DNA from 3 places in the Streptomyces sp. NPDC021093 genome. Region 3 is predicted to be linked to each of the others. Evidence: riboswitches for the same ligand, from Rfam matches in the RefSeq annotation. Region 3 holds a riboswitch; each other region holds the start of a gene.
The links. Region 3 has a riboswitch for cobalamin ahead of ACH4SP_RS21740 (CbtB-domain containing protein). Riboswitches for the same ligand answer to the same signal wherever they lie in the genome.
Positions count from the first base shown of each region.

Region 1: linked by a shared signal. The riboswitch ahead of ACH4SP_RS26820 (CoA-acylating methylmalonate-semialdehyde dehydrogenase) and the one ahead of ACH4SP_RS21740 (CbtB-domain containing protein) in region 3 are both predicted to bind cobalamin.
Region 2: linked by a shared signal. The riboswitch ahead of ACH4SP_RS26805 (prenyltransferase/squalene oxidase repeat-containing protein) and the one ahead of ACH4SP_RS21740 (CbtB-domain containing protein) in region 3 are both predicted to bind cobalamin.

Region 1 is NZ_JBIRQJ010000008.1:428,599-434,805, reverse strand. Features, by position in the region: gene mmsB (3-hydroxyisobutyrate dehydrogenase) at 51-974, opposite strand; gene ACH4SP_RS26830 (enoyl-CoA hydratase/isomerase family protein) at 971-2,038, opposite strand; gene ACH4SP_RS26825 (acyl-CoA dehydrogenase family protein) at 2,035-3,213, opposite strand; gene ACH4SP_RS26820 (CoA-acylating methylmalonate-semialdehyde dehydrogenase) at 3,210-4,709, opposite strand; cobalamin riboswitch at 4,938-5,116, opposite strand; gene ACH4SP_RS26815 (PPOX class F420-dependent oxidoreductase) at 5,204-5,677, opposite strand; gene ACH4SP_RS26810 (hypothetical protein) at 5,742-6,207, opposite strand, start outside.
Region 2 is NZ_JBIRQJ010000008.1:422,226-428,432, reverse strand. Features, by position in the region: gene ACH4SP_RS26810 (hypothetical protein) at 1-817, opposite strand, end outside; cobalamin riboswitch at 946-1,024, opposite strand; cobalamin riboswitch at 1,085-1,219, shown strand; gene ACH4SP_RS26805 (prenyltransferase/squalene oxidase repeat-containing protein) at 1,478-4,534, shown strand; gene ACH4SP_RS26800 (hypothetical protein) at 4,531-5,529, shown strand; gene ACH4SP_RS26795 (energy-coupling factor transporter transmembrane component T) at 5,534-6,207, shown strand, end outside.
Region 3 is NZ_JBIRQJ010000006.1:631,106-637,312, forward strand. Features, by position in the region: gene ACH4SP_RS21720 (galactose oxidase-like domain-containing protein) at 1-459, shown strand, start outside; gene ACH4SP_RS21725 (glycoside hydrolase family 6 protein) at 532-1,545, opposite strand; gene ACH4SP_RS21730 (GAF and ANTAR domain-containing protein) at 1,871-2,623, shown strand; gene ACH4SP_RS21735 (GAF and ANTAR domain-containing protein) at 2,682-3,509, shown strand; cobalamin riboswitch at 3,808-3,970, shown strand; gene ACH4SP_RS21740 (CbtB-domain containing protein) at 4,005-4,223, shown strand; gene ACH4SP_RS21745 (CbtA family protein) at 4,240-5,043, shown strand; gene ACH4SP_RS21750 (class F sortase) at 5,016-5,705, opposite strand; gene ACH4SP_RS21755 (hypothetical protein) at 5,785-6,207, opposite strand, start outside.

The DNA.
Region 1 (6,207 bases), on a different contig from region 3:
GCGTGAGCGCCGCCCCGCTCTGTCCCCGCAGCGGCGCCCCCACCCGGCGGTCATTCCTTCCCCGGTGTCCTGAGCGTGGTGACGATCCCGGAGAAGTCGCGGTCCTTCCCGGCCTCCTCGGCATACGCGGCGTACAACTCCGCCGCCTTCAGGCCGAGTTGCGCGGGCACTCCGCCGGCCCTCGCCGCGTTCGCCGCCAGAGCGAGGTCCTTGGCCATCAGCGGGGCGGCGAACCCCGGGCGGTAGTCGCGGTTGGCGGGGCTGGCCGGGACGGGGCCCGGCACCGGGCAGTTGACGGAGAGCGCCCAGCACTGGCCGGACGCGGTGGAGGCCACGTCGTACAGGGCCTGGGGGGACAGGCCGAGGCTCTCGCCGAGGACGAACGCCTCGCTCACCGCGATCATCGAGATGCCGAGGATCATGTTGTTGCAGATCTTCGCCGCCTGCCCGGCACCCGGGCCGCCGCAGTGCACGGCCTTCTTGCCCATGGCTTCCAGGAGCGGCCGGGCCTCGGCGAACTCCGCCTCGCCGCCGCCCGCCATGAAGGTGAGCGTGCCGGCCTCGGCGCCGACGACCCCGCCGGACACCGGGGCGTCGAGGGCCCGCATCCCGGCGGCGACGGCGGCGCTGTGGGCATGGCGCGCGTCGGCCACGTCGATGGTCGAGCAGTCGACGAAGAGGGTGCCCGGCCGGGCCGCGGCGAGCAGGCCCTCGTCCCGGTAGAGGCCCAGGACGTGCTTGCCCGCGGGCAGCATGGTGACGACCACGTCGGCCGCCGCCGCGGCCTCGGCCACGGAACCGGCCGGTTCCACGCCCTCTTCGGCGGCCGTGTCCAGCAGTGCGGGCACCAGGTCGTGGCCGAGGACCCGGTGGCCCGCCCCGACGAGGTTGGCTGCCATCGGGCCGCCCATGTGGCCGAGGCCGACGAAGGCGATCGTGCGGGTGCCTCGGCCGGACCCGTTCGTGCTGTTCACCACGGCATCTCCTGTGGGGTGGCGGCCAGGCGGAGGTCGCCGCCCGGCGGAGGTGCGAAGTAGCGCTCGACGTCGGCGCCGGTGACCTCGACCAGAGCGGCCGGTGCCCAGTGCGGGCGGCGGTCCTTGTCGACGACCTGGGCACGGATGCCCTCGGTCAGGTCGTGAGAGGCGAGCGCGGCGCAGGAGATCCGGTACTCCTGCTCCAGGACGCGTTCCAGCGGGCCGAGCCCGCGGGCCCGGCGCAGTGCGGCGAGCGTGACCTTCAGGGCGGTGGGCGACTTGGTGGCCAGGGTGTCGGCCGCCTCGGCCGCGGCACGCGCCCCGTGCGCGCGCAGCCGGGCGAGGATCTCCTCGACGGTGTCCGCGCGGTAGCAGGCGTCGATCCACGGGCGGTGCCCGGCCAGTTCACCGGGCGGGGCCTCGCGCACGTACGGCACGAGAGCCTCGTGGACCGGCCGCACGGCGAGGTCCGCCAGCAGCCGGGGCAGGTTCTCGTACGGTACGAAGTGGTCGGCGAGTCCGCACAGCAGGGCGTCGGCAGCGCCCACCGCCGCGCCGGTCAGCGCGAGGTGGGTGCCGAGTTCGCCGGGGGCGAGTGCGAGGAGGTAGGTGCCGCCGACGTCGGGGACGAAGCCGATGCCGGTCTCGGGCATGGCGATGCGGGAGCGTTCGGTGACGATGCGGACGCTGCCGTGGGCGCTGACTCCGACGCCGCCGCCCATCACGATGCCGTCCATCACGGCGACGTACGGCTTGGGGAAGCGGGCGATGCGCGCGTTGAGCCGGTACTCGTCCCGCCAGAAGGCGGCGGATGCGCTGCCCCCGGTGCGGGCGTCCTCGTGGATGGAGCGGATGTCGCCGCCCGCGCACAGGCCACGCTCGCCGGCCCCCGTGAGGATCACCGTCTTGACGGCCGGGTCACGCTCCCACTCCGTCAGCGCCTCGTCGATGCTCCGCACCATGGCGTGGTTCAGGGCATTGAGGGCACGGGGGCGGTTCAGCCGGAGCGAGGCCGCCCGTCCGGTCCTCCCGCGCAGGACGAGGTCCGCTTCCGCGCTCACCGGAACGCCTCCGTCAGTCCGCGGGCCACGATGACGCGCATGATCTCGTTGGTTCCTTCCAGGATCTGGTGGACCCGCAGGTCGCGGACGATCTTCTCGATGCCGTACTCGGTCAAGTAGCCGTATCCGCCGTGGAGTTGGAGGGCCCGGTCGGCGACGGAGTAGCCGGTGTCGGTGGCGAAGCGCTTGGCCATCGCGCACAGCTGCGGGGCGGCCGGGTCGCGGCGATCCAGGGCCTGGGCTGCCTGGTGGAGCAGGGCGCGGGCGGCGGTGAGTTCGGTCGCCATGTCGGCGAGGCGGAACTGCAGGGCCGCCGAGTCGAGCAGCCGCGCCCCGAACGCCTCGCGGTCGGCGAGGTGGGCCAGGCTCTGGTTGAGGGCGGTGCGGGCGCCGCCGAGCGAGCAGGCGGCGATGCCGAGGCGGCCGCCGTTCAGGCCGCTCATGGCGATCCGGAAGCCGTCGCCCTCGTGGCCGAGGAGTCGGTCGGCGGGGATCCGGACGCCGTCGAGGATCACCTGGCGGGTGGGCTGGGCGTTCCAGCCCATCTTCTTCTCGTTCGCCCCGAAGGAGAGACCGGGGTCGTCCCGGTCGACGAGGAAGGCGGAGATCCCGTCGGTTCCGTCCCCGCCGGTGCGTGCCATGACGACGTACACCTGGGCGGCGCCCGCACCGGAGACGAACTGCTTGACGCCGGTGAGGACGTAGTCGTCGCCGTCCCGGACCGCGCGGGTGCTCAGTGCCCCGGCGTCGGATCCGGCGCCCGGTTCGGTGAGGCAGTAGCTGCCGAGGTCGTCCATGGTGCACAGCCGGGGCAGCAGACGGGTGCGCTGCTCCTCGGTTCCGTACGAATCGACCATCCAGGCGACCATGTTGTGGATGGAGAGGTAGCCGGCGACGGACGGGCAGCCGGAGGCGAGGGCTTCGAAGACCAGGACTCCGTCGGCGCGGCTGAGTCCGCTGCCGCCCGCGTCCTCCCGTACGTACACACCGCCGAGTCCGAGCCCGGCGGCCTTGCGCAGCACGTCGACGGGGAAGTGCTTCTCCTGGTCCCAGCGGACGGCGTGCGGGGCGAGGTGGTCCTGTGCGAAGTCGAGGGTGGTCTCGACGAGGGCCTGCTGGTCCTCGGTGAGCGAAGTGGGCGCGGTGCTGGACATGGTGGTGGGCACGGCGCTCATCCCATCGTCGGGATCGTGAAGCTCGCGCCTTCCCTGGCGCCCGACGGCCAGCGCGAGGTGACGGTCTTCGTGCGGGTGTAGAAGCGGATGGCGTCCGGGCCGTGCTGGTTCAGGTCGCCGAAGCCGGACCGCTTCCAGCCGCCGAAGGTGTGGTAGGCGACGGGGACCGGGATGGGGACGTTGACGCCGACCATGCCGGTGTTGACCCGGCGGGTGAAGTCGCGGGCGGTGTCGCCGTCCCGGGTGAAGATCGCGACGCCGTTTCCGTACGGGTGCTCGCTGGGCAGGCGCAGTGCCTCCTCGTAGTCGGCGGCGCGTACGACGCACAGGACGGGGCCGAAGATCTCCTCGCGGTAGATCCGCATCTGCGGGGAGACCCGGTCGAAGAGGGAGGCTCCGGCGAAGAACCCGTTCTCGTGGCCCGGGAGGGTGAAGTCCCGCCCGTCGACGACGAGTTCGGCTCCTTCGACGACGCCGATGCCCACATAGCGCTGGACCCGGTCGAGTGCGTCCCTGCTGACCAGGGGGCCGAAGTCGGCGTCCGGGTCGTCGGAGCGACCGATGCGCAGCGCCGCGATGCGCTCCTTGAGTGCGGCGACGAGCCGGTCCGCGGTCTCCTCGCCGACGGGCACGGCCACCGAGATCGCCATGCAGCGCTCCCCCGCCGACCCGTATCCGGCACCGATCAGGGCGTCCACCGCCTGGTCGAGGTCGGCGTCCGGCATCACGATCATGTGGTTCTTGGCGCCGCCGAAGCACTGGGCGCGCTTGCCGTGCGCGGCGGCCGTGGCGTAGATGTGCGCGGCGATCGGGGTGGAGCCGACGAAGCCGAGCGCTTCGACGCGGGGGTCCTCCAGGAGGGTGTCGACGGCTTCCTTGCCGCCGTTGACGACGTTGAGCACGCCGGGCGGCAGGCCGGCCTCCAGGAAGAGTTCGGCGAGCCGCAGCGGTACGGACGGGTCGCGCTCGGACGGCTTGAGGATGAATGCGTTTCCGCAGGCGAGAGCGGGTGCGGCCTTCCACAGGGGGATCATCGCGGGGAAGTTGAACGGGGTGATCCCGGCGACGACGCCGATCGGGGAGCGCAGCGAGTGCACATCGATGCCGGTGCCCGCGTTGTCGGTGAACTCGCCCTTGAGGAGGTGCGGGATCCCGGCGGCGAACTCCACCACTTCCAGGCCGCGTTGGAGGTCTCCGTGCGCGTCGGCGACCGTCTTGCCGTGCTCGGCGGACAACATCCGGGCCAGCGGGTCGCGCTCCTCCTCGACGAGCTGGAGGAAGCGAAGCAGGACGCGGGCGCGCCGCTGCGGGTTCCAATCTGCCCATTCCTGCTGGGCGTTGGCAGCGTCGGCAATGGCCGCCTCGGTGTCGGCGCGGCTCGCGAGGGGGACGCGGGCCTGGACGGTGCCGGTGTTGGGGTCGTACACGTCGCCGAAGAGGCCGGAGGTGCCGACGGTGTGCTTGCCGCCGATGAAGTGGCTGAGTTCACGGACCATGGTGTGCCTGCTCTCGTCAGGTGAGATCCGGGGACGGCACGGCGGGCCCCCGGCGGGTGCGCACGGGTGGGTGCGCCGCCGGGTGCGGGCCGTGGGACAGCGGGCCGCGAGACGGTGAAGGGGAGTCTCGAAGTCCTATGAGCGCGGGGTGAGTTGACCGCGCTCCGCCGGATCACCAGGGTCGTGTGTAGAGACCGGTGCCATGCGTGTCTGCTCCATCCTCGTGGAAAACACGGAACGTTCCGCGGCCGGTATCCTGACTCCCGGATCTTCGCGTGCCGCCCGCCTTCCCGGCAGACTTCGCCAGTGGCGTGGGGACGACGGCACACTCCCCGGTCACAGTGGCGGGACCGTGCCGGATTCACACCGGCTTCCCTGCACCGCGGACCTTGTGTCACGAACATATAGTTGGACGTCCTAGTAAGTCCACCCCCTCTCTTGCGCCCGGCCGCTACGGCACTGCTGGCTTTGCCTGCTCAGTCGGCTCCGTCGGCTCAGTCGGCGATGCCGCCGAAGGCCACCACCCGGTCGACCCTGGCGCGCACCAGGTACTCGCCGGGGACGGAGTTCCGCTCCCCGTAGGCGGCCCCGTTCTCCGGGCCCATGTACCGGCTGCCGATGCGGGTGGCCCAGGTGCGGAGTTCGACCGGATCCTCGGTGAACTCCGCCGTGCATTCCAGCATCACGTAGCTGAAGGGCGGTGTCTGGTCGTCGACGCACAGAGAGAAGCGCGGCTCGCGGAGCAGCGACTTGCACTTCAGCGACTCGTGCCAGGTGGTGAAGACGATGCGGGGTGCGTCAGCACGGCCCTCGGCTCCCCCGGCCTCGCAGCCGTCGCCGTCTTCACCGCCCTCGTCGATCAGGAACCACACCGGGGTGACGTGCGGGCGGCCGTCCTTGCGATTGGTCGCCAGCTTGCCCGTGCGGGTGCCGGTGAGGACGAAGGCACGCCACTCTTCCTCGGTCATGGTGTGCATCAGGCGCTCCGATCAGTGGTGGGTACATCGACTCCTTCGAGAGTACGGGTACTGATCAACTGCCGAAGCGCAGCGCGACGGTGTCCCCCACGTGGATCACCGTGTTGCGGGCAGCGCCCGCGAAGGCCGCGCCGTCCAGGCTGACCTTCCAGGTGGCGGCGCCGGAATTGGCTGTTCCGTTGAGGGCGGTGATCGCTCCGGTGCCGGATGCGGGCGTCACCCCGGTGACACAGCCCGCCGGGGTCGCCGCACTCGCCGCGGCGTTCAGGACGTCGCCCAGTGTGGCGGTCGTACCGGTCGGCGTGAGGGCGACCGAGCAGGCCTGGAGGGTGCCGGTCCCGTTGTCGACGGTCAGTGCCAGCTTGGCCGGGGTGCCGGGGGTGAAGGCGGACTCGGCCACCCACTGGGGAGCTCCGGCCGTCACCGGGGTCGGCGGCGCGGTGGTGAAGCCGCCGCCCGAGACCGCGCGCAGCCCGTCGATGGAGGCGTACGGCTGCGGGGAGGTGTCGCCCGGCTGGTAC
Region 2 (6,207 bases), on a different contig from region 3:
CACCGCTGCTGAGCACCAGCTTGCCCTTCAGGAAGGCCTTGGCCCGGAGGATGTCCGGGTCGGTCTTCGCCACGCCGGACACGCAGAGGGCGGCCATCGAGGCGCCCGTCATGTCGATGTCGCTCGCGGAGTTGAGGGCGTCCGGGTCGCCCTCGGCCTTGCTGAAGTTCCAGCCGCCGTCGTGGTGCTGGTTGGCGCGGATCCGCGTGATCATCGAGTCGAGCAGGGCCTTCGGCACGCGCTGGCCGCCGGCCTGGGTTCTGGCCCCGCCGAGGGCGAGGGCGGCGAAGGCGGTGCCGTTGTAGAGGCCGGACTGGCCGAAGTAGCCCGGCTCGGCGCTCTGCCAGTGGCCGTAGATGTCCGCGACGAGGTTGCGGGATGCGGAGACGCGGGCCGGGTCGATCCCGGCCGCGTACGCGTTGAGGGCGCCGCGCTCGTAGTCGGTGACGACCGGCGCGGCCGACGGCCAGCCGGCGGTGGCGAGGAGGTTGCGGTAGACGGTGCGGGCGTTCTTCGTGGTGTCACCGCCCGGCGCGACGTCGACGGCCGCGGTGCCCGCCGCCGCGAGGGCACTGAACGCCCACTCGTTGGACAGACCGGAGCCCGCGTACGAACCGTCCGCGCCCTGAAGGGACTTGAGGTATCCGACGCCGTTGGTCCTGGACGTGGCGATCTGCGCGGGCGTCGACGTGGCCGCGGCGGGCAGCACGGTGAGCGCGAAGGCCCCGAACGCGGCGACGGGTACGACGAAGGCGGCGCGGCGGGTGGCGGTACGGCGGGGTGCGGTACGGGATCCGGGCGTACGAGGACGGGGCACGGTCTGCTCCTGGAGTGGGGGACGCCGATCGGTCCCGTCCCCACGGCCGGGCGGCGTACGACGCCCCGGGGAACCGCCGACCGCCGTCCGATCGCGTAGTACGGCTGACGAAATGTGCTGTGCCACCTGGGCATTCGGGCTCGGAAACGGCACTCTGCCGTCCCACACCGCTGCGCGTCAGCCCCGGAATCTCACCGGGTTCCCCCTGGGGCGGAGCAGGACGTTACACGAACTCCGCAAGTTCCAGAGAACCTTGACGTTCCCACGCGCCCCGTGCTTCACTCCGGCTGCTATTGCTCAGCTCGCAGGGGAAGCCGGTCGAATTCCGGCGCTGACCCGCAACCGTGGACCCGCCCCCGTGGCGGGTGAGCCGGAATGCCTGCCCGTTGAGTCATGAACGAGAGACGCCGTCGCGGACTACGGCGTGGTTCGACAGGCCTTCACCTCGGCGTTCGACGGCCCCGGCGAAGCCCTTTGGCCACGCATGCGCCCGCTCGGCCGACACGAGGGGCCGCAGTGGGGACCGCAGAGCAGCACCAGCGCCGACTCGCGCGCAGACGTGGCCGGTTGGGCCGAATACCCGGCGCGGGAAGACCGCTGGGAGCGCCGTTCCTGCCGGCCGCCCTGCCCGCAGCCGTGTCGGCCTTCCTGGCGGCGCTGCTGCTCGTCGTCGGCGGCGCGGCCTTCGCCACAGGGACCTCCTCACCCGCGTCCGCCGACCCCGTCGACAAGTGCACGGCGACGACCGGCGCGGTCGTCGCGGTCGACTTCGGCCCGTGGGGCGGCAAGGTCGTACGCGGCTGCGACGCCACCCCGACCACGGGGTACGAGCTGCTGCACGAGGCCGGTTTCCGCACCGAGGGAACCCAGCACGACGGCCCCGCCTTCATCTGCCGCCTCGGCCACGCCTCGTACAACTCCGGCAAGCAGTACCCGACTTCGGAGCAGGAGGACTGCGTCCTCACGCCGCAGGCCACCGCCTACTGGTCGTACTGGCACGCGTCGCAGGGCCAGAACACGTGGACGTACAGCCAGTACGGCGCCATGGACCGCAGGCCGAAGGCGGGCGACGTCGACGTCTGGGTCTTCGGCGGCACCGACATCGGCGGCACCACAGGGAAGCCCACCTTCACCCCGGACCAGGTCCGCGCGGGCGGCGGTGCGGCACCGGACCCCGACCCCACCGGTACGCCGCCGACCGTCCCCCCGGGCAAGGTCGATGTCACGGCCGCCGCGAAGTGGCTGAAGGGCCGACTCACGGACGGCGAACGCGTCGTCGAGGAGGGCGCGGAGGCCCCGAACCACTGGTTCACGGCCGAGATCGCCCTCGCCGTGGCCGCGGCGGACGGGAAGAGCGCGGGTCTCGACAAGGTGGTCGCCTTCCTGGCCGCGCACACCGACGCGTACGCCTATCCGGCGGGCAAGGACGCGGCGGGCAAGTACCGGGCGCCCGACGCGAACGCGGCCGCACGCCTCGCACTGCTGGCCGCGAGCACCGAGGGAGACCCGCGTGACTTCGGCGGCCACGACCTGGCCGGCGACCTGGCCGGGAACATCTGCAGGGGCGGCCCCAACACCGGTGATTCCACACCCGGTTGCACCGCCAAGGGCGACTTCCGGTACGCGGGGTACGCCGACGGCCAGGCGCTCGCCCTGCTCGCGGTGAAGCGCGCGGGGCTGGCTCCGCCCGCCGAAGCGGTCGCCCGGCTCACTCAACTCCAGTGCGAGAACGGCGGGTTCACCAGCATCCTGATCCGACCGGGCGAGAACTGCGACCCCGAGGCGTGGAGCACCGGTCAGGTGGTGCTGGCCCTGCAGGCGGTCGGCGGGCAGGACGCCGCCGTCGCCAAGGCGCGTACGTACCTGAAGAAGTCCCAGCTGGCGGACGGCGGTTTCCCGGCCGCCACGGGCATGACCGAGGGCAGCCCCTTCACCACCGTGTTCGCGGCGCAGGCCCTGCGCGCCCTCGGCGACACCGGCCACGCGGACGCGGCCCTCGCCTGGCTGTCCCGGCAGCAGCTGGCCGACGGCGGCATCGGCTTCGACGGCGCCACCACCTCGGAGATCTACCCGACGGCGCACGCGGTCCTCGCCGGGCGGGGCACCAGCCTGGCGTCACTGACCACGAAGAAGACCGAACCGACGCACCCGCCGACCGACCCCCCGACGGATCCGCCCACGAACCCGCCGACCGACCCGCCCACCGATCCTCCGACCGACCCGCCCACGAACCCCCCGACGAATCCACCGACCGACCCGCCGACCACTCCGCCGACCGGTCCGCCGACCACTCCGCCCGGTGCGGGCCCGGACCTCAAGAAGGGCGTCGCGTACCTCACCAGTGCCGCCACCCTCACGAAGGGCGCGTACTACGACGCGGGCGGCGGCGTCGGCCGGGCCGACTTCGGCCTCACCATCGACGGCGCGTACGCACTCGCAGCGACCGGCCTCGACAACACGCGGCTGCGCGGCATCGTCGACTTCCTCGACAAGGGCGGCAAGGACGGCGCGGGCCGTACCGTCCACAACTGGACCAACGTCGGCACCAAGTACGCCGCGGGCGGTTCGATCGGCAAGACCGCGCTGCTGGCCCAGTCCGTGGGCCGCGACCCGCGGGCCTTCGGCGGCCAGGACCTGATCGCCGCGCTCGGCAGGGCGGTGTGCGGGGCACCGAGCCGGGCGCCGGACCGCAGTTGCGCCGCCAAGGGCAACTACACGTACGCCCCGTCGGTCTTCTCGCAGTCGCTTGCCCTCATGGCGCAGGTACGGGCCGGTGAGAAGGCCGCCGCCCAGGCGCCGGCCACCTACCTGGCGAGCCTTCAGAAGCCGTCGGGCGCCTGGCCGAGCCTGATCCCGGCGACCGGCGACTCGGACGTCGACTCCACGGCGATGGCCGCGATGACGATGGACCTGGTCGGAGGCGCCGGGCCGAAGGCGGCCGTCGCCAAGGCGCTCGCCTGGATCGCGACCAAGCAGCTCCCCGACGGCGGATTCCCGGGCGCCGCGGGCAACTCGGTGAACTCGGCCGCGCTGGCGGTCCAGGGCCTGTCCCTGGACGTGGGCAAGTACGGCGCGCAGATCGCCAAGGCGCGCAAGTTCCTGGCCGGGCAGCAGAACGGCGACGGCGGCTTCAACGTGGCGAAGGAGGGCCAGCGCGGTTCGGACGTACGGGCCTCCACCCAGGCCGTCGGCGGTGCGACCGGCATCTCCTTCGGCAGGATCGACCGCGACCTGAACGGTACGACTCCCCCGCCGGACCCGACGGTCGGCGGCACCTCCAGCGGCACCTCGGCCGGTACCTCTGCCGGCACCACGACGGGCGGCCCCGGCACTGTCACCGGCGGTACGACGGCGGGCTCCGCCTCCGGAAGCAGCGGCGCGGGCAGCACCACCACCGGCGGCACGAACATCGTCACCCCGGGCGAAGCCTCCGGCTCCGGCGACGCATCCGGCACGGGCGGCATCGTCGACACCACCGGCAGCGCGGGCACCGGCACAGCCGGGACAAGCACCGGCGCCACGGGCGGCATCGTCGACACCGGCAGCACCGCCGGAGCTGCCACCGGCGGCGCCACCGCGAACGGCCCCCTCGCCTCCACCGGCGTGCAGGCCGGTGCTCTCGCGGCCGCAGCGGCCCTCCTCGTCCTGGGCGGCTGGCGCATCACCGTGACCGCCCGCAGGCGACGCACCGCAGCGGCAGCGGAGGAGCAGCGATGAACGTCGGCGTCCTCACGCGCGCCTTCGCCCGCGCGGCCACCGCACTGGGTCTGACGGTGGCGGCGTTCGCGGCCACCGCGGGCCCGGCGCACGCCGCCCCGCAGCCGATGAGCCAGTGCACCACCTCCTCCGGAGCCGTCCTCGCGGTGGACTTCAGCCGCTGGGGCGGTCCCGTCTACCGCTCCTGCGGCACGACGCCCACCACCGGCTACGAACTCCTCAACCAGGGCGGCTGGGCCACCACCGGTACCGGCCACGACGGTCCGGCGTTCATCTGCCGCATCGGCTACAGCGGTCACCTGGGCGGCAAGCAGTTCCCGCCGCCGGAACAGGACGACTGCGTACTGACCCCGCCGGCCTCCGCCTACTGGTCGTACTGGCACGCCGATCCGGGTCAGAACACGTGGGAGTACAGCCAGTTGGGCGCCATGCTCTACCAGCCGCGGCCCGGCAGCGTCGATCTGTGGATCTTCGGCGGTACGGACATCGGGGGCACCGAGGGCCGACCCAGGATCACCCCCGACCAGCTGCGCGCCAAGAACGCCCGGCCGACGAACGGCAACAGGCCGGTCCCGAAGGACACCAGGACCGCACCGCCGCTGCCGCCCGGCGTCAACACGGGACCGGCTCCGGCGAACCCTCCGGCGGACTACACGCCGCCGCCCGCCGCGCCGCCGCAAGGGCAGGGGATCCCGCGGCAACCTCCCCCACAGACCCCCAACACCCCTCCCCCGCCTACCAGTTCCCCTCCGACTACGACCCCTCCGGCAACCCCTTCGCCCACGACTCCCACCCCGTCGGCCACCGCCACCGCCGTCCCGAAGCCATCGGCGGCAGCGGCCTCCGGGCCCAAGGTCGTGGACGCCGCCCCGGCCGCCGACGCCGCGCACGACGTGGGCTCGTACCTGCCCGCCGTCGGCACCGGTGCGCTGGTGCTGCTGATCGCGGGCGCCGCCGTGTTCGCGGCCAGGCGCCGCCGTCGGGCGGCGGAGTAAGCACGTGCGAAGTCCTGCTGCTTCCAAGGCAGTTGATGCCGCGAAGGAGCCGCCCGCGCCGGGTCCCGCACCCGACGCGGGCGGCCGTCGGCTGCCCCGTACGCTCCATCCGGTCGCGTGGTGGATATGGGCGCTCGCCCTGGCCACCGCCGTCAGCCGCACCAACAATCCGCTGCTGCTGTTCCTCGTCCTCGCCGTCCTCGGGTACGTGGTCACGGTGCGCCGCACCGAGGCCCCGTGGGCGCGCGGCTTCAAGTACTACCTGTATCTCGCGCTCACGGTCGTGGCGATCCGGGTCGTCTTCCGGGCGGTCTTCGCCACCGGCATCACCCCGCGCGACCACTTCCTCTTCTCCCTGCCTCGCATCCCCACCCCGGACTGGTACGCGGGCATCCAGCTCGGCGGCCCTGTCTCGCTGGAGGCGCTGCTCTCTGCCGCCACGGACGGGCTTCGGCTGGCGTGCATGCTGTGCTGCATCGGTGCGGCGAACACCCTCGCCAACCCGAAGCGGGCACTGCGCGTACTGCCGGGCGCCCTGCACGAGTTGGGCGTCGCCGTCACCGTGTCGCTCAGCGTCGCGCCCCAACTGGTGCACAGCGTCCAGCGGGTGCACCGGGCGCGGCGGCTGCGGGCCGGGCGCACGAAGGGCATGCGCGCGCTGCGGGGCATCGTCGTCCC
Region 3 (6,207 bases):
GACCCGAACGTGGGGCGCAACTACCACTCGGGCTCGGTGCTGCTGCCGGACGGACGGGTCATGGTCGCGGGTTCCGACTCGCTCTACTCGGACAAGGCCAACACCCGGCCCGGCGTCTTCGAGCAGCGCATCGAGATCTACACCCCGCCGTACCTCTACCGCGACTCGCGGCCCAAGCTCACCGAGGGGCCGAAGAAGATCGAACGGGGCGGCTCCGGCACCTTCAAGACGCAGCACGCGGCGTCGATCAAGACGGCGAAGCTGATGCGGCCGAGCTCCGTCACGCACATGACGGACATGGACCAGCGCAGCATCGCCCTGGAGGTCAAGAAGACGGCCGACGGCATCACGGTCACCGTCCCGACGAACCGGGCACTGGTGCCCTCAGGGCACTACATGCTGTTCGTGACGGACGACCAGGGCACGCCTTCCGAGGCGGTCTGGGTCGAGGTCCCGTAGCCACGGCACTGAGCACATGAGTAAGGGGCGCCCTCCTTGGAGGGCGCCCCTTACTTTTATGCCGTACGCGGCCTACTTGGCGTTCTTCGCCAGCTCCAGCGCGTAGTCCGCGAACCAGCGGCCGGCCTGCGGGCCGCCCTTGCACTCGCCGTCGGACTCACCGGGGCGCTTGACCCACAGGAAGGCGTGCACCTGCTCGTCGCCGGTGTTGGTGGTGGGCGCCTCGCCGAGCGCCCGGCCGGGCGGGTTGCACCAGGGGTCCTTGAGGCCCTTCTGCTGGACGGGCCCGTTGCCGTTGCGGCTGGTGTCGATGACGAACGGCTTGTTGCCGACCTTCGCGGAGAGCTCCTTGCCGTACTTCTTGCTCTCCTCGGTGGTGTAGAAGTTCGACACGTTCACCGAGAAGCCGTCGGCCGCCTCGACGCCCGACCACTTCAGCGGCTCGAAGATCTGGTCCGGCTTGCCCCAGCCCGCGTTGCCCGCGTCCAGGTAGACCTTGGTCTTCGGCTGCTTCTTCAGCGTCTTGATGGCGCCCTTGAGGAGGTCGTAACGCTCCTCGTGGAACTTCTCCGGGGTGCAGTTGTCGACCATGTGCAGCACCGCGTCCGGCTCCAGGACCACGGTGGCCGGGCGGTCGCCGATGCCCTCGGCGACCTCCTTGATGAAGGCGCGGTAGGCGTTGCCGTCGGCGGCGCCGCCGCCGGAGAAGTTGCCGCAGTCGCGGTGCGGGATGTTGTAGACGACCAGGATCGCCTCGCGGTCGGCCTGGGCGGCGGCCTCGGTGAAGCCCTTGGCCTGCTCCTTGGCGTTCTCCGGGATCAGCCACTCGCCGGCCGGCTGCTGGGCGATCTTCTTGATCAGCTCCTGCTTGCCCGAGTCGCCCTCGTCGGCGAGCGCCTTGGCCGCCTTGGCGTCCGGGTTGACCCAGTACGGGTCGTCGCCCTTGGGCAGCTGGGACACCGGCGGTTTCTTCCCCGCGGTCCCGCCGTCGCCCCCTTCGCCCGAAGTGCAGCCCGTCAGGAGCAGCGCGGCGCCCACCGCGACCGCTCCCACCGCTCGCACACGTCCGCTGTAACTGCCGTACATCGACTCCCCCTTGGGCGCCTTGGCGAAAACCGACCTTCTCGAAGCCTCTCGAAGGTGACCGTCTCGAAGATGAAAGAAGTTCCGAGGCAACCCCCCTGGCGCCCCTGCCCGGACAGATCCGGTCGAATCCAATCCTGACACACCGGCGCCCTGCCCCACGAGGCGTGCCCTGCTTCGTGGAGAACCTGTTGCACCGCGTTCGGCCAGCCTGTTCCTGGGCAGCCGGATACGATGAGGCGCTCCGGCGGTCACACTTCGGACGTCTTTGCGGCACACTTCCATCACACTCTGCAGTACCCCGCTCAGCACACCTCGGGAGGAGGGCGTGGTCACCACCCGCATGACCGCCCTGCTCGACGAACTGGCGGTCCGCCGCACAGCCGGACTCGACGGGTCCTTCGCCCGCCACTGCGCCGAGGTTCTGGGCGTGGACGGGCTGGCCGTCACGCTCTCCGGCGGCGCCTCCGCGCTGCAGCACAGCGGCGGTGAACCCGTGTGGTTCTCCGGTCCTGCGGACGTCGCGCTGGAGGATCTCCAGTTCACGCTCGGCGAGGGTCCCGGTACGGATGCGCTGCGCACCGGCCGGCTCGTCCTGGAGGGCGATCTGGACCTGGTTTCCCGGGAGCGCTGGCCCGGCTTCCTGCCCGGCGCGGAGAAGCTCGGGGTGCGGGCGGTGTTCTCCGTACCGCTGCAGATCGGCGCGATCCTGGTGGGGGTGCTCACCTGCAGGCGGGCCGGGCCAGGACCGCTGGACCAGCGGTCGATCGCCGACCTGCTGGTGTTCTCCGACGCGCTGACCCTGACCCTGCTGGGCAGTACGGAGCCCGAGGATCCCGGTGCCGGCAACTGGCTGGCGATCGACGCGTCGCTGTACCGGGCGGAGGTGCACCAGGCCACCGGAATGATCTCGGTACGGCTGGGAGTGCCCCCGGCGGCGGCCCTGGTACGGCTGCGGGCATATGCGTACGCCGCCGATGAGCCCATCCTGGAAGTAGCCAGGGACGTCGTGGCACGGCGACTGCGTTTCACCCCGGACGGAGCACTGCGCGACGGCGACGGATCGGAAACGGCACGATGACTCTTGGGAAGCGCTCCGGGCGCCCCACTCGGCAGCACGACAGATGTAGGTGACAGGCATGGACAGCACCGTGCGCGAACAGAAGATCGCGACGGCCTTCGTCGAGCTCGCCGACACCCTGGTCGACGACTTCGACGTGATCGAATTCCTCCAGCGGCTGGCCGCCCGCTGCGTGGAGCTGCTCGACGTGTCGGCCGCCGGGCTGATGCTGGTCAACCAGCACGGCCAGCTGCAGACCGCCGCGTCGTCCGACGAACGCGCCTGGCTGCTGGACCTGTTGGAGATCCAGCATCAGGAGGGCCCCTGCCTGGACTGCTTCCGCGGCCGTACGGCCGTCCTGCCGGTCGCCCTGGACACCCCGGAGACCCTGGAGCGCTGGCCGGTGTTCGCGCCGCGCGCCCGGGAGTACGGCTTCCACACCACGTACGCGATCCCGCTGCGGCTGCGCGACACGGTGATCGGCGCCCTGAACCTGTTCGCCACCACGCCCCACCTGAAGCTGGGCCCCGGCGACGTCGAACTGGCACAGGCCCTCGCGGACGCCGCGACCATCGGCATCCTCCAGCAGCGCACCATCCGGCAGAACGAACTGCTCGCCGGGCAGCTCCAGACGGCGCTGACCAACCGGGTGCGCCTGGAGCAGGCCAAGGGGATGCTGGCCGAGCGGTGGGCGATCTCGGTGGACGAGGCGTTCACCGAGCTGCGGTCGTATGCCCGACGGAGTCAGCTGGCGCTGTCGGAGGTGGCGCTGGAGCTCGTCCTGGGGACGCTGGACTCGGCGGAGATCCGTAGGAAACCCCCTGCGGAGTCCCGTACGAAATCCCGCGGGGGGTCCCCCGCGAAGCGCCTCAGCAAGGACAAGAGCGAAGAAAAGGGTTCCCGCTGACGCTGCGGTGACCACAAGAGTGACACCCGCAGCTACTTTGCCGTGACATTGCGTCAATTGCGCTATGGAGAACGGCGCTTGACCGCTCTAGAGTGGTGATGCGGCCCCAGCCCCCGGCCCGTATTCCGAGTTGGTTTTCCCAGAACCTCCCGCGACGGCGCCGGGCTTCTCCCGCAGTTCGTGCGCGCGCGGTCGAGGACCAGCCCGGCCGACGGCTCCGGGGGGAGCGAGCAGTCGGCCGGGCCAGGTACCTTCGCGCGCCCCTGGGTCATCTCGCACGCCCCCCTGGGGCATATTGACAGTGCACAGCCAGGCTGGGACTCTCCGGAGGACAACTCCACACTTCGAGGCGACGGTGGACAGGAACTCCGGTGCGATTCCGGGGCGGTCCCGCCACTGTGACCACAGCTGCCGCATGCGGCCGTGGGAGTCAGGAACTGACCCGTCGTCCTCCTGCTTTGGGGCGTGGAAACCCCAGAAGGAGGCTCACCCGACATGTCCGCGTCTGCCCAGCAGTCCGTACAGACCACCGACCTGGCGTCCGCGACGACCCGCACCCGGGATCTGCTGATCCTGGCCGCCGCCGTGATCGTCGCACTGATCGCGCTGTACGCCGTGTTCATGGACAACGGCCACATCATCTCCGCGACCGGCAGCTACCTGCACGAGTTCTCGCACGACGGCCGGCACCTCTTCGGTGCCCCTTGCCACTGATCGGGGCCGTACGCACATGAGCAACCCCACTCTCACCCTGCTCGGCCGCGGTCTCGCGGCGGGCGGGGTCGCAGGCCTGGTCACGGGCCTCTTCTCACTCCTCCTCGCCGAGCCGGTGATGGACCGGGCGATCGTCCTCGAAGAGGCGCGCTCGGCCAAGGCGGAGGCGGCCGAGCACGCCCACGCGGCGGCGGGCGCCGTAGCCGAGCACCACGAGGAACTCTTCTCCCGCTCCCAGCAGCACTTCGGCCTGGTCGTCACGGCCGTGATCGCGGGCCTGGCCATGGGCGCGCTGTTCGCGGTCGCCTACGCGCTGGTGCACCGTCGGACCGGTTTCCTGGTACGGGCCTGGCCGCGTGCCCTCGCGTTCTGTGCCGCGGCGTTCGTCGCGGTCGCGCTGCTGCCGGGGCTGCGTTACCCGGCCGCGCCGCCCGGCGTCGGCGACGCCAACACCGTCGGCGAACGCCAGACGCTGTGGCTGGCCGCCGTGGTCATCTCGATCCTGGGCATGCTGCTGGCCTGGCAGCTCTACGTGCGCCTGGCGGGCAAGGCGGAGCCGGTGCGGCACGGCGCGGTGTTCCTGACCGGGGCGGCCACTCTCGCCGTCCTGTTCCTGCTGCCCGGCAATCCGGATGAAGTCCCCGTACCGGCAACGCTGTTGTGGGACTTCCGGGTGCTGTCGCTCGGGTCGCAGCTGCTGCTGTGGGCCGTGTTCGCCGCGGTCTTCGGCGGACTGGGGCTGCGTGCCGCGAAGCGGGCCGGTTCACCCGCCCCCGCTCAGGCCGCACCCGCTCAGGACGTGGCGGCCGCCGGGGCCTGAGTGACGCCCGTCAGATAGGCGGAGACGACCACATTGGCCGTGTAGGAGCGGGCGTTGTGGTCGTACGTACCGCCGCAGGTGATCAGCCGCAGTTCGGCGCGGCCGTCCTCGCGCGGTCCGTACACCTTCTTCGCGTCGAACTTGTCCCGGCTGAAGACCTGGACGTCCTCGACGGTGAACTCGGTGACCGTTCCGTCCGCCCCGGTGATCTTGACCTGTTCGCCGGGACGGGCGGAGCTGAGGCCGTAGAACACGGCCGGCTTGCTCCTGGTGTCGACGTGCCCCACGAGCAGTGCGACTCCGCTCGCTCCGGGACGGGTGCCGTCGCGGTACCAGCCGACCTCGCGCGGCTGCTCGTACGGCGGCGGGTCGACCGCGCCCCCTGCGTCGAGCCCGCGCGCGCTGACCGGCGCCCTGATGCCGAGCGAGGGGACGTCGAGACGGCCGGGGCGGACGCCCGCGAACGGTTCGTGCGCGTCGGGCAGTTCGACCTGCAGCAGTGGGCGTCCCACCGCGGCCACGTCACCGGTGGTCGGGGCGGAGTTGCCGCCCGCGCCGTCGGTGAGGTCGCGGCCCCACAGCCACAGTCCGAGGAGCAGCACCGCCCAGGCGATGCCGGTGAGCATCCGGCCTTTGCCGGAAGCGGGGTGGTCGGTGCCCATGGTGGTGTGCTCCCTTCGTTCTTCGCGCGGGTCCGTTGTGGCTGGTCGCGCAGTTCCCCGCGCCCCTACAGGGCGCCCTCTAGTGCGAGGTGTTGCGGCGGCGGCGCACCGAGCGGCCGGCGATGGCGACGGCTGCCGCACCCGCGAGGCCGAGGCCGATCAGGGTGTGCGAGGTGCCGGGGCCGTCGGACTCGGCGGCCAGGGCGGTGCCGCCGCCGCCCGCGCGGACGGGAGCGGTCGGTTCGGTCCTGTGGTGGACGACGGTGACGTTGCCGCTGGCGTTGCCCGCGCCGTCCTCGCACTTGACGGTGATGCCGTAGTCGCGGCCCTGGGCGTCGGAGCGGATGCGCGCCTCGGCGAACAGGCCGCCGTCGGCGGCGGGGTTGAAGTACGCGGGCGAGGAGAACGCCTCCGACGTGCCGACGGCCTTCTTGCCGCCGCACACGCTGACCCGCAGATCCACCTCCCCGCCGGCCGCGATGGTGGACGGGGTGACGGTGAC